Regions from separate parts of the Parabacteroides sp. AF39-10AC genome, predicted to be linked through region 1. Evidence: riboswitches for the same ligand, from Rfam matches in the RefSeq annotation. Region 1 holds a riboswitch; the other holds the start of a gene.

Region 1 (7,237 bases):
TTGGCATATCCTTATGCGATAGTTTTTCCCGGACTAATCTTTATGGAAAAGTTTTTTCACCATTCAATGAACTTTCCTCTTTCCCGGCGCTTTTCCAGTTCCTCTTGTAAATGTCGTTGGCGATCTTTGGCGATGTAACGACGGGCGAAGATGTTCGGGACAGCTACACCGAGTGAGATACAAAGAATGATGAGTGCGGAATTGATCCCGTTGAAGAATGCGTTTGTGACCTCACCGACTACTCCATGCAGGTTTATAAATGCCAGTAATGAGCGATACATGAGTACTCCCGGAATCATAGGAATGACAGATGGAATCGTCAATACGTGATTGGGAACATGGCACCAATGAACCGCTTTTACGGCAAGGAGGCTGACTACGAAGCTTCCCATAAACGAGCCGATCACAGGACCATAACCTAATTCGAAGTTCACAAAGTTACGGGTACATACCGCAATGATACCTCCTACGGCTACCACCCATAATAATCGGCGTTGAATATTGAATATCATGGAGAAGCCTATGGCGGAGATAGCTGCCGCTAATGCATATATGTAGTACGGGTCATGTGGAACCATATTTAATTCACTGAACTTATGATCTATCTCGACATCATTCATGACAAGTACCCGCATGGCGAATGCGATACCGAAAGTCATGGCGGCTACCATCATGACCGTATTGGAGGCCCGGGTGATGCCGACAAGCAAATGATTGTCTAGCATATCATCCACGAAGTTAATCAAGGGTACGCCCGGCACGATAAATAAAGCGCAGGCTAATAATGGATGATAAGGAGTGTCGGATAGCCCGGAGAAGGAGGATGCGTATGCCAAGCAGGTGGATACGAAAGCGGCCGCAGCGATACTCATATATACGTTAAGTCCAGCCTCGACACAGCGGGCCCGTACCCTAAACCCGACGAAAGCGCAAATGGAAGCGAATAGGAATGCCATCCAGTCGCATCCGAATAGCTTACAGAATCCTCCGCATGCGAATCCCGCTCCGATAGCTACGATATAAGGGGTATAATTCCGGGGTTGGTGAACGATCTTCTCCAGTTCTTCCTCATATTTATCCAAGGAATAATCTTGCTCGATCGCCCGCCATGAAAGCTTGCTTACCTGTGAGATTGTCGTCATGTTAATGCCATGCTTCTCGCATTTCTGGAATTTGGAGAATGAGTTTCGCTCATCGCTTACGTTTACCATGATCATGGTCCACCGGATATCGATATGCAACTTCTCCTCGGGGATCCCCATAAAGGCGGCAACTCGTTTCATGTTTCGCTCGATACGATTCGTGTCGGCGGCGCTTTCCATCAACAACTTTCCTGTACGGAGCAAAAGATCCAGTTTGCGCCGTAACAACAATACTTCCTTGTCTGTCATCATTTTCTTTTTGTTCTTATATTGTCTGTGTATCCTATGTCCTAACCCACGAGGACATGAATCTGAAATGAATGGCAGGTCTTCTGACTAGCTCCCATCCTAATGCCTTCCCGACCCTATCGCGTCAGTGGCGAAAGTAGTATTAGAATGTTCAACAGAGCTTCACAGCAGCGGGACTGTCCCGGATTCTCACCGGATTCCCTTTTAATCCGTACGCCCGAATAGGCACTACGGAACCAATTCGGGCGCAAATGTACGGAATTTTTTTTATATTTACTTCTTAATCATCCGTAGAGACTCTGTCTTTCCTCCGGTTATGATACGGATGAAATAGAGGCCTTGGGATAGATCGCTTACGTTGATGGATTCTCCGGGATTGATCGTGGATTTCCGGACCATTGTTCCGCGAGATGTATAGATCTCTATCTTCGCCGGGGTATCGATATTGATTTGTATCGAGTTAACCGCCGGGTTCGGATAGATTTTCAAGGTCGGCTGCGAGACCTCTTCTATGCTTGTCGGTGCTTCTTCGGTTGTTACGACCATGTTCTTGGTGACGATCTTTCCGTTCGAGTTGAAGCGGACGGTTATTGTAGCCTTCTGATATTCCTTGATATCTGAGGTCGTACTGATGATTAAGGAGTCATTACGAACGATCGCGTTAATCGGGCTGGAGGGAGTAACGGATGAGACTGATTTTACGATGGCGGCATCCATATTGTCCTCATCGGTCACCATATTGCCTAAAGCGAGTTTATAGACTGGCTTTTCCTCGGTTAATACGATAGAGGAAGGGAAACCGGAAGATACTACCGGTGCGGCGTTATCCGGGAAAACCGGGATAGCCGGGAACCAATAGTTGACGATCATCGAATATTCTTGTACCACTTCGCCTTTGTTATTTATACGAGCTAACATGTGCGTAGGATCTTGGAACTCATGATACAAGAAGGTGTATAGCTCGTCGGTTTTTGGGTTAAGGCGAAATCCGGTTCCGTACAAGCGCCAATCCCAGTCCTGTTTTCGGAGGTCGATTAGCTGGAAGAATTGTTTCTTGTCAATATCATACCCACAGATTTGATACCCCGTGAACCAACTGCCTTCTTTCGGTTGTCCGTTCCAGTAAATCTTATTTTCTTTGGCACTGGCGCAGAAACCGTCGGCGGTCCATGCGTACCAAGAGTTTGGAACGACACCGATGGTCTCGCTTAACGGGATCTTTACCGTGTCCACCTTAAAGGTATAGGGGTTCAAGTTCAGCATATATTCCAAGGCGGAACCATCCCCGGCCGTATTCTGGGTCATGCTGATCCAGAGCGTACCATCCTTGGATTGAACGATAGAGCCGAAACCTCGTTGAATCTCCTTCTCTAGCCCTTTTACAGTCTCTTTCTCGATCGGGGCGGCGATGGTACGGATAATTTTATCGGTTTTCGGATCTATTATTAATAAACCATATTGTTGATGGACGGCAAAGACAAGGTCGTTAGCACGTACCATGGTACCGATCTGGGCATAATACAACTCACCGTATCCATCGGCGTTCGGATTTCCGGAACCTTCTATTTGTTTGCCGATCGCCATCTTATCGCTATCGTAGATCCAGATACCGTTGCTGGTTCCTATATAGCCTTTGTGCTCGTCTACCGGAAGATAGGAACGGCCGTCGGCTATGGATTTGCCCTCGGCGTTTTGGGCGATATACTTGAATTCCTTGATCACCTTCATGGTCTTGGCATCGCATACGGCAAACCGGCTTCCGGTGATTTTTGCCCCGGGATCTCGTTCTTGCTTAGAGACTAGGTAGAACTTATCGCCATAGATCGTACCGAATTGCGTGGTACATCCTAACTCATGCCCCGGATTCTCGGTCTGGAAGACACGATAGTGCCATTCTCCATCTTGAGTAAGGAAATTGACGGTACTGTTCTGATGGCCGTACCAATCCTCGTTTACGATAAATGTACCTTGACTGTAATCCATATCCGTGGAACGCAGGATGGAAGATTGTGACGGTACATCCCTCATTTGGACCCGATCGATGCCGGCGGCGATCCATGAGGTATTGCCTTGGGCCATTAGGCCGCTCGTGGCGAACGTACAGAGAAGTAAGGTAATCGTCTTTTTCATAAGCCTTTTATTTTTAAGATTGCTTGATCGTATTGTAATTTCATTTGTTCGCTTACCGGATCGGGTACGATGATGGAAGGGGTGGCGATGTGTAAATCCTGCGCACGGATAATCTCCGTCGAGGTCTCTCCGATCCAACCGCAATATTGGTTTACCGCCGTGTATACCTTGATAAAGTCCACGCCGGGTAATTCCACCTTATTGCCTTCCGCGTCCACGGCCCATTCGATATCGAAGCTGTTCAGATCCTTGTAATCGTTCGGATGGTTATCCACGTATCCCCATGGATACGAATAGAGTACGTAGTATTTACCCGTATCACTCTCGTCCGTAGCGTTATCCTTTAACCGGGTACCGGAGAAAGTCAAGGAATTCTCTTCAATCCATTTCGGATAATAACTTTGCGTATGATATATATTTTTCGCTATATAACCGGTATTGCCTTGATTATCTTTCCATGGTACATAAGTAGCGTCACTCCATTGCTGGCCCATGTCTGGCTCGGGGATCTTGTTGGGATCTGGACGATCATAGGTAATGCGATAATTCTTGATGGTTTCCGGTTTATAGTATTCACTACCGGCCAGTTCGTACCATTCATCGTCCAGTAAGCCGTTCAGGTTCGTGTCGAAAGAGACCATGACAATACCGGGCTCGCAGCTGCCTCCCTTTTTCTCTTGATATTCCGGCAGGTCGGAATAGAAAGAGTTCCCAAGGATCATAAAGTCCTTCTTCCCTTTGACGTTGATGACCGTATGGTCGAAGCCGAAGATAACGTATCCTCCGTATCCTCCGAGGGAGATCATCACGTCATTCGTACCGGAGATATTCTCCTCTACCTTTTTCAGGATGGTTTCTTTCGTATCGCCTTCCTCGTATTCGGGCATCGTATTGACGAACTGACCCGGTGCGGGACAAAAGTCGTATACCTTGGATAGGTAAGGACTGTACTCTATATCCTCCTGCATCACCTCGAAACGAAAATCGTGCTTATAGGGGGTCTCCTTATCGATGATCTCGAAGGTCATCTGATAGGTGCCCGTATCTTTCGCAAGGAAGATATAAGAACGTTCGGTAGATACGAGAGAGTCCGTCCCGTTCCGGTGCAGTGTCCACCGATACTCGTCGCCGGTAAAGGCCGGGCTGAGTAGATAGGTTTTCATGCGGGGCAGATAATAGACATCATCGATACCCAAGCTAACCATCTGTATCTTGTCTTGGGTACAGGATAGAAATGCTAGGAAACCTGAAATGAATAGATATAAAACTTGTCTCATAACGCTGTTCTATTTATAAAGGAAAACCATATGGGCGGGGATATCCCCGGTACGTACGCCCCATTTTCGTATCCCGTTCTTATCGTAGCAATAGAGGGTCCCGCTGGATACGTAATTCTTGGCATCGGTGACGAAGATGTCTTTCGTATAGGGATGGACCATGATCCCGTATGGGATACGAATGTCTTTCTCGCTACCGTCGGTGATAAAGTTCGTGCTGATCACCTCTTTGGTACGGACATCTATGATTCCGTACGAGATGCTGTTACTCTGCGTATTCACGTTCCATTCCGTACTGTAATAGAAGAGGGAATCTCCGCTGATGCAAAGGTTGGAGCAAGGGATATTCAGGGTATCGGTAACCACCATCTCATTATATCCTTTTCGCTTTTCCAGTACATACAGGTTGGAATGTACCGTATCGTAATCTCCCCGAGAAGTTACCCATAATTTACCGTATTTATCCGCACGGATACGGTGCAGATTGATCCCTACCGGAATCTTTTGGACTTGCTTGAAACGGTTTAGTTCGATGACGGAAACCGTATTGTCGTACTCCGGGGCACGATAGCCTCCGGAATTCACTACGTAGATATATTCACCCAAAATCTCTAATTCATCCGGCTGGTAGCCGACAATGACTTTAGCGTCTATTTTCAGGCTGGTCGTGTCTACCCGATATACGGCTCCTTGTGGAGCATTCGGGTCGATTTGCACGGGGCCGACATAAGAGGTTACATAGGCGTTTCCCCGGTAAAAACGGATGTACCGGCAGTTAGGAATGTCTATTTGCGTGATCCGCTCACAAGTCCGGGCGTCCAATACTTCTACTTTATGGGAACAATTGACTACAACATATAGCTTACTTCCGTAAATCTGGATATCATTGCCTACATCGCCCAACTCCTTGACCACGTTTGGGTTCCGTTCCGAGTAGAGGTTACGGATATAATAACCGTTCACGTAATCCAGATAATCCAGCGTACATTTATTGCTTCCCATATTCCCCTCGTTCACTAAATACATCCCTTGAGGATTCGCCTCGGGGTGGATACCATCGGAGACCAGCTCGTATTCCGATGGAACTACGATCTCGATCTTACGGCAGGATGAAAAAGCGCAACCGATCAGGATACCTATTATATATAATGTATGTCTTTTCATATCTCGATCGTTAAAGACACTTTGTAATTTCGTTTCGGCATCGGATAATTCAGGATCACGTCGTAGTCTTGGCTTAACAGGTTGTTTACCTCTACGGCAGCCTTGATAAGTCCGAATTTGAATTTCAAATCTTTCGACAAGGAGATGTCGCTGGTGTACCACGGTTGCGTATAATTGTATTTGATATTTTCCTGCTGGTTATACCGCTCTCCCACATATATGAAACTATAGTTGAGGTTCCATCCCTTGAAAGAGGCTTGTGCGATGGCGGAGCCGCTATGCCAAGGGATATAAGGGATTTGATCTCCGTAATAGGTATCCGAGGGATCCGTGAAGTCTTGGGCCTTTTGATAGGTGTATTGTACGCGTAGCGTGACGAACAAATCTTTTACCGGATTGACGGTCGTTTCCGTACTGACATCTATACCTTTGATTTCTACCTTACCCAAATTCAGCATCGTCCAACGGAACTGCTGGCCTTTGGGGTAAGCGATGATCTTGTCTTTCACCTTGTTGTAATAACCATCCGCCTGTATCTTGAAGCGATAGAAAAGATGGTTCTCCCATGTTTTCGTGTAAGCGAAGCCGGCATCATATTGGGTTACGTATTCCGGGTTTAATTTGGAGTTTCCCATATCGGCGTAATACAAATCGTTGAAGGTGGGCATGCGGAAGATCCGTTTATAGAAAGCGCGTACATTAAAGTCTTGTTTCTCGAACGGCTTATAGGAGGCGAACACGGCGGGTGTGAGGATTTGCCGGGCTTCCGGTGCGGGGCCTTCTTCTACACGGTCGTTGATAAAAGTCGCCAGTCCGCTGGCCTGTAATTTTACTTTTCCTAACCGGAGCGCCGTAGCGACCGAAAGGAGGTTGGTGAAGCGTTCCGGGTAAACGAATCCATACATATCGGCGTTCATCTTGTTCCATTGCAAGTCGTAAGAAGCAGAGACATCCCAGTTCGAGAGGATGGAGTAGACATTAGCGGAAGATAGGTAAATCTCCCGTTGCTTATACAGGTTATCTACATGAATCAGCTTGTCGTCGTTGTTCACATAATGCGTACGGTAGAAAGCGTATTTCGCATTGACCTGTGTCTTGAATTTACTATTGATTTCTTTGATATAGGAGCCTTGCATGAAAGAGTTCGTATCCCATACTCGTTCGCCGCGTCGCCATACGTTGTTTACGATAGCCCCCGGGATACCTCGTTCGGAATTGTAGTTGTAGAACTTAAGATTCCAAGTACCGTCGCTCATCTTGCCATACAATCCGGCC
Region 2 (7,938 bases), on a different contig from region 1:
GTTGACATTGGCGTAATAATTGACCGGACCGACCAATTTACCGCCCATGCCAAGTGTCGCCTCTTTATTCTCGTAACTACCGTAGGCCAATCGAGCATTAACGCTCTGTTTCTCTGACGGGGATTTACGAACGATATTCAAGGTTCCACCTACGGCTGAATGTCCGTAAAGTACAGAAGCCGGTCCCTTTAATAATTCAATAGACTCGATACAGGATAGATCGGGTACGGGATAAGAGTTGTTTATTGCCGAACGTTCATCGCGGATACCGTCTATCATCATGATAGAATGATCGAAACCACGGATCGACAATTGTTGAAATGCGCCATAAGATGTCTGGAATCGTACGCCCGGCATAAAGCGTACCGCATCTTGGATATTACGGATACCTCGCAACTCCAAACTACTCGCCGTAATGCTATTAATTGAAATAGGAAGATATTTCATAGGTACGTCCAACTTCGTGATTTGTGGACGTGGCTTGCGTGCGGCGGTCGCTACGACTTCTTGAATATTGAATGTCGTATCGGCGAAATTCGTGTACTCATTCTTGTGTTGTGCCTGCATCGTACTGATACATAAGGCTGTCAACGGTAAGATTGTCAAAACTCTTTTCATATATTTAGCATTATAACTGTTTATTGTATGCATGTGAAATCCCTTTCGAAAGAAATTCCATTTTCCTTCGAATGAAAATTTAGTTTCTTTCGGAAGGAATTACTTTTTCTTCCGAAAGGAATAAAACATAGATTTGGAGAACTTTTTTAGTCCTTCTCTACCGCATAAGCTTTCTTCTTATCAACGATATCGATCATCTTATGTTTAGCCATGAAACGGGCATGTTCGATGAAGATCTTCTGGATATCCGGATTCTGTCCCAGACCTTCCATAAATACGCTTACCTCGTAGCCTTTCTTTTCCAATTCCTCTTTCCAATCACCGGCGATATCGTTTTTCGCATGGTCTCCGGCGACAAACATAAATGGCATCAACAAGACTTTTTTCGTTCCATTGGCCTTTACTTGGGCTACCATCGTATCAAAAGAAGGATAGCCCTCGATGGTTCCTACGGAATAATCCTTGAATCCCTTCTCCTTCAACATATAATCCAACATGGCATATTGGGCCGTCGCCGGTGTATAAGTGCCATGGCCTACCAATAAAGTAGCGCCTTCTTTCGCCCCATTTTTTGTGATAGCGACGATTACCGCCTCATAATCCTCCGGTGTATACAATAAAGGATTACCGATACGAATCTCCTTGAAAGAAGATTTCATGGTGGCAACATCCTTACGTAAGGATTCCATCTCGATACCTTCGATTATATTCGTGGATTGGATCAAGACATGTGTATAACCATCAGTCTTTAACTTTTCCAAGGCCTCGATCGGGTTCAGTTTCTCTACGCCACGAGCTTTTAAGCGGCGCATTACAATGCGAGAAGTCCATGCCTCACGCAACTCAACATCCTTGAAAGCTTCTTTCGCTTTTTGATTGATCGCATCGATTGTCAAGGCACGGGTATCATCATGGGTCGTTCCAAAATGTACCATCAATAAAGCGGCCTTATCGCCCGGTTGTAAAGAGGCGAATAAATCGGATGCTACAAAATTCTCGCCATCGTGCGCACGACAAACTAGGCTGATGACCAGCAGGAAGAAAGATAGTAAGTGTTTCCTCATCATATGAATATATTAATAATTAGATTACATATCAATCCCACGGAGACAACGTATTATTACGTCTCCAACATCTTTTAGATATAGGTGATATTTCTATCCTCTTAATTACTCCTGACCCCGGGAGGAATTAATCATTACTTCGCTTGGCAGGTTTCCTGACTGGCTCGGAAAGCAACCTTCCCATCTTTCTTAAGACAGTGGCATAGCAGAACGCTTTCCTTTTCAAGAGCTTCACAGTAGCGGGCACTGTTCCGGATTCTAACCGGATTCCCTTTTATAGAGTTGTCGGTAGACAAACTCTATCACCTAAGCGGTCGCAAATTTATATAAATAATCCCGAAATGTAACAACATCTTTCAAATAATCCCTGTTCCAATAGCATCTTTTTTGTTTAACATCAAATAAATAGATATGGAATGGATAACTAATTTACTTCAACATTATCCGGAGCTAGCTATTTTCATAACCTTAGCTCTCGGTTTCTGGATTGGCAAGTTTAAGATAAAGAAGTTCACGCTGGGAACGGTTACCAGCGTATTATTGGTCGGTGTATTGATCGGGCAATTAAAAATCGATATAAGCGGACCGTTAAAGTCCGTCTTTTTCTTGATGTTCCTCTTCGCTGTAGGATATAGCGTTGGGCCACAGTTCTTCCGGGGATTGAAAAAGGAAGGTCTTCCTCAAATGCTTTTCGCCGCCGTCATGTGTATATTTTGTTTGATCGCTCCTTTTTTGTTAGCGAAACTTATGGGATATAACGCAGGCGAGGCCGCAGGATTATTGGCGGGCTCCCAGACGATGTCGGCGGTATTAGGAGTTGCCGAAGATACGATCGGACAGATGAATATTAGCGATACGGATAAAAGCGCTATGGTCAACGTGATGCCCGTGGCCTATGCGGTAACTTATATTTTCGGTACGGCAGGGTCCGCATGGTTGGTGAGTGATATCGGGCCACGTCTTTTAGGAGGACTCGACTACGTGAAAAAAGCGTGTAAAGAACTAGAGGCTAAAATGGGAAATAACGACGAGAGCGAGCAACCGGGCTTTATGCCTGCCGCCCGTCCGGTAACTTTCCGGGCCTATAAGATTAGTAATGAATGGTTCAAGGAGGGTAAAAGCGTAAAGCAGTTGGAGGAATATCTGGACCAATTGGGACGGCATTTGTTCGTGGAGCGTGTCCGTATTAATAATGTAGTGACCGATGTTAAACCGGATTTGGTTTTACATACCGGAAATGAGGTTGTTCTAAGTGGCCGCCGGGAATTCGTGATCGGAGAGGAGAATTGGATTGGCGACGAGGTCAACGACATTGAATTGCTCGATTTTCCGGCGGAGACGTTACCCGTACTAGTGATCCATAAGGAATACGTGGGGAAAAAGATTTCCTATCTACGCAATCAATCGTTCATGCATGGTGTTAGCATCAAGTCCATAAGGCGTGCGGGTATCAATATCCCGGTCTTGGCCGCTACGGTAATAGATTCCGGTGATATGCTGGAATTGGTAGGCATGAAATCAGAGGTAAATAAAGCGGCTACGGCTTTGGGATATCCCGATCGCCCAACCAATCAGACCGATTTGATTTTCGTGGGTATCGGTATTTTCTTAGGGGGAATTTTAGGTTCGCTCGCAATTCATTTCGGGGGTGTCCCGATCAGCCTAAGTACGAGTGGAGGTGCTTTGATAGCCGGACTCATCTTTGGATGGCTTCGTTCTAAGCATCCGACGTTCGGGCGTATTCCGGAACCCTCCATCTGGATATTAAATAATTTGGGATTGAATATGTTTATCGCCGTAGTCGGTATCACGGCGGGTCCCAGTTTCGTGACCGGATTGAAGGAAGTCGGTATAAGTTTATTTATTATCGGCGCTTTAGCGACATCTATCCCGCTTATCATCGGTATTCTGATGGGACGTTACGTTTTTAAGTTCCATCCGGCTATCACTTTAGGTTGTACGGCAGGCTCACGTACGACAACCGCAGCGTTGGGAGCGGTGGAAGATGCCGTAGGAAGTGAGACTCCAGCCTTGGGCTATACCGTTACCTATGCGGTAGGTAATACTTTATTAATTATCTGGGGTGTCGTTATCGTACTAATCATGTAATATATATAATGTATGGAAAAGAAGAAAATACAGATCACGAGAGAATATGAGAAAAAGATGTCGGAGATTAGCCCTTTCGAGCTAAAGAACATCTTGATAGAGTTAGCGGATGAAAGCGCTCGTAAAAGTACGCACATCATGCTGAACGCCGGAAGGGGAAATCCAAACTGGATCAGTACGGTTCCACGGGAGGCGTTCTTCCTATTAGGGCAGTTCGCCTTGGAGGAATGCCAGCGGGAAACCGAATTGGCAGATGAGATGGCCGGAGCCGCAGGGATTCCCAACCGGAAAAGGATCGCGTCTCGCTTCGTACAGTTCCTAAAGAAACATGCGCAATCTCCCGGCGCTACTTTATTGAAGGGTACCTATGAATATCTGGTCACGGAAAAAGGTGTAGATGAGAATGAGCTTGTATATGAATGGGCGGAAGGTGTCATTGGTGATCAATATCCGGTTCCCGATCGTATCTTGAAATATACAGAAATGCTCGTGCGGGATTATTTAGACCAAGAATTATGTGATAACCAGCCCCCTGAGGGAATATTCGACCTTTTCGCTACCGAGGGTGGAACTGCCGCCATGTGTTATATCTTCGATTCCTTGCAGCAGAATTTCTTGTTGAATAAGGGAGACAACATCGTTCTCTTCGCTCCGGTATTCACTCCTTATATAGAGATTCCGGAACAGGCTCGTTATCTTTTTAATGTCATAGAGATAAAAGCCTTGAAGATGACAAAAGACGGCTATCACACGTGGCAATATCAAGAAAAAGATTTAGATGTCCTGAAAGATCCTAGCGTGAAAGCCGCTTTCATAACAAACCCGAGCAACCCGCCTTCATACGGATTGACAAAAGCATTGATGAATAGGATCGTTGAGATCGTACGGAACGACAATCCCAACCTCATGATTATTACGGATGATGTGTATGCGACATTTATTCCGCATTTTCGCTCGATGATGGCCGAATTACCAAAGAATACGTTATGTGTCTACTCTTTCTCCAAATATTTCGGGGCAACCGGATGGAGATTGGCGGTAATCGCTTTACATCAAGATAATATTTACGACCGAATGATCCGTGAATTGCCAAGAGATAAACAGGAGCTTCTAAAAAAACGATATAGCAGTCTATCCTTACATCCCGAGGATATCCGCTTTATTGATCGTATGGTAGCCGATAGCCGTCAAGTAGCCTTGAATCATACGGCCGGTCTTTCCTTGCCACAGCAAACACAAATGTCTCTGTTTGCGTCTTTCGCTCTATTAGATGCGGAAAATACCTATAAGAAAAGGATGCAGGATATGATCCACGAGCGTTTACACACATTGTGGGAAAGCACCGGATTCACCTTATTAGACGACCCTTTGCGTGCGGGATATTATAGTGAGATCGATATGCTTGTCTGGGCTAAGAAATTCTATGGGGATGATTTCGTGGAATATCTAAAAAAGAATTACGAACCTCTGGATGTCGTTTTCCGTCTGGCACAGGAAACTTCCTTGGTTTTACTGAACGGAGGAGGTTTTGATGCTCCCGAGTGGTCTATCCGCGCATCTTTAGCCAACCTTAAACGGGAAGATTATGTCCGGATCGGAGAGGGTATCGCATCTATTTTGCATAGTTATGCCCAAAGATGGAAAGAAAGTCTCGATAAGTAGAAAAAACAGCTCCAAGGCTTGAACAAAACGGGCTAATGGTACGTTTTATTAATAAACGTGCGATTAGCCCGTTTTTCTAAGTTATCCGGGAGATTATAAATAACCTCTATAACCTCATAGAAATTATCGAACAAATTGTATTTCATTATATTATATATTTGTTGATAATAAAAACAAAGACTCATTGGCAGATGTCTTATTTATTACATTTTAGCTGGTTATAGATAAATATATTTGCGAAAAGGCTTACAATAAAAAACGAATATGAATATGGTGTACGACATTGACATGCTTAGAAATTTCTATGCAAATTTCCCCAGAAGAGTGGACACAGCCCGCGAACGTATCGGTGGTCGCCCGATGACCTTGGCCGAGAAAATCTTATATGCGCATCTATACGATGAAAGCTCGACTCGCCTTTTCAAAAGAGGTGAGGATTATGTGAATTTCCGTCCCGACCGTGTGGCTATGCAAGATGCCACCGCTCAGATGGCGCTTTTACAATTCATGAACGCCGGAAAAGAAAAATCCGCAGTACCGGCTACCGTGCATTGCGACCATTTGATCCAAGCGAATATGGGAGCCAAGACGGATATCGATACGGCTACCAAAAGCAATAGCGAGGTCTATGATTTCTTGAAATCGGTCTCCGATAAATATGGAATCGGTTTTTGGAAACCCGGAGCAGGCATTATCCATCAAGTGGTATTGGAAAATTATGCGTTTCCCGGCGGTATGATGGTAGGAACTGATTCACATACCCCGAATGCCGGAGGACTTGGAATGGTCGCTATCGGAGTAGGAGGAGCCGACGCCGTGGATGTCATGACCGGAATGGAATGGGAACTGAAGATGCCGAAACTAATTGGTGTTAAGTTAACTGGTAATTTGAATGGTTGGGCCTCGCCGAAGGACGTGATTCTTAAGCTAGCGGGCATCTTAACCGTAAAAGGTGGAACGAACGCTATCATCGAATATTTTGGTCCGGGCACCGCCTCAATCTCAGCGACCGGAAAAGCTACGATCTGTAATATGGGTGCCGAGGTAGGAGCGACGACTTCCTTATTTCCATTCGATAATACAATGGCTCAATATCTTCGTGCCACGGGACGTGACGAGGTAGCGAGCTGGGCCGAAGCTATCGGTGAATATCTGGAAGCGGATATGGACGTTCGTGCCGAGCCAGATAAGTTTTACGATCGTGTAATCGTTATTAACCTTTCCGAATTGGAGCCGCATATCAACGGTCCGTTCACGCCGGATGCAGCTACGCCTATCTCGGAGTTTGCCGCAAAAGTAAAAGCGAATGGCTATCCCCGAAAGATGGAGGTCGGATTAATCGGTTCCTGTACCAACTCTTCTTATCAAGATCTAAGCCGTGCGGCATCCATTGCTCGCCAAGCTTATGAGGATAAAATACCGGTAGCGGCACCCTTGATCATCAACCCGGGTTCCGAGCAAATCCGCTATACGGCGGAAAGAGATGGTATTATCGGTGATTTTGAACGGATTGGCGCAACCATTATGGCGAATGCCTGTGGTCCTTGTATCGGACAATGGAAACGTCATACGGATGATAATACCCGTAAGAATTCGATCGTTACTTCATTCAATCGTAACTTCGCTAAACGTGCGGACGGTAATCCGAATACACATGCTTTTGTCGCTTCTCCGGAACTGACACTGGCCTTGACCATCGCAGGTGATCTATGTTTCAATCCTTTGACCGATACCTTGAAGACAGAGGATGGTAAGGTTGTGAAACTGAAAGAACCGAAAGGCACGGATTTTCCGCCGAAAGGTTTCGAGGTAAAGGATAACGGCTATCTGGCACCTACGGGTAAGAACGTAGTGGTGAACATCGATCCGGAATCCAATCGCCTACAGGTATTAAAGCCTTTCGCTCCTTGGAACGGAGAGGATTTCACGAATATGCCCCTTCTTATCAAGGCTGAAGGTAAATGTACGACGGATCATATCTCGATGGCCGGTCCATGGTTACGTTTCCGTGGGCATTTGGAAAATATATCGGATAATATGTTGATGGGAGCCGTAAACGCTTTCAATGGGAAGACAAACTCTGTATTGAATCAACTGAACAATGAATATGAAGCAGTTTCTGCCGTAGCGAAACAATACAAGGCAAATGGTATTTCCTCGATCGTCGTAGCGGAAGAAAACTATGGTGAAGGCTCTTCCCGGGAACATGCAGCCATGGAGCCTCGCTTCCTAAATGTAAAAGTGATCCTAGCCAAGAGTTTCGCCCGTATCCACGAGACAAACTTGAAGAAACAAGGAATGTTAGCACTGACTTTCGCCGATAAGGAGGATTATAGCAAGATCCGTGAGAATGACCATATCTCGATCATCGGATTGAAAGATTTTCAGCCGGGCAAACCGTTGACGGCCGTTCTTCTTCATGCGGATGGTACGCAAGAATCATTCCCGGTTAACCATACGTATAATGATTTACAAATTAAATGGT

Evidence for each region. A riboswitch is a leader RNA that binds a small molecule or an ion and turns the genes downstream of it on or off. The one in region 1 is predicted to bind cobalamin.
Region 2: another riboswitch for cobalamin. It lies ahead of DW033_RS02485 (sirohydrochlorin cobaltochelatase); the one in region 1 lies ahead of DW033_RS09170 (threonine/serine exporter ThrE family protein).

Annotation. Positions count from the first base shown of each region.
Region 1 is NZ_QTLP01000008.1:10,973-18,209, reverse strand. Features, by position in the region: gene DW033_RS09170 (threonine/serine exporter ThrE family protein) at 57-1,394, opposite strand; cobalamin riboswitch at 1,447-1,647, opposite strand; gene DW033_RS09165 (DUF5074 domain-containing protein) at 1,665-3,521, opposite strand; gene DW033_RS09160 (hypothetical protein) at 3,518-4,798, opposite strand; gene DW033_RS09155 (YncE family protein) at 4,808-5,962, opposite strand; gene DW033_RS09150 (TonB-dependent receptor) at 5,959-7,237, opposite strand, start outside.
Region 2 is NZ_QTLP01000002.1:139,724-147,661, forward strand. Features, by position in the region: gene DW033_RS02480 (TonB-dependent siderophore receptor) at 1-618, opposite strand, end outside; gene DW033_RS02485 (sirohydrochlorin cobaltochelatase) at 765-1,682, opposite strand; cobalamin riboswitch at 1,810-2,007, opposite strand; gene aspT (aspartate-alanine antiporter) at 2,094-3,791, shown strand; gene DW033_RS02495 (bifunctional aspartate transaminase/aspartate 4-decarboxylase) at 3,804-5,453, shown strand; gene DW033_RS02500 (aconitate hydratase) at 5,724-7,938, shown strand, end outside.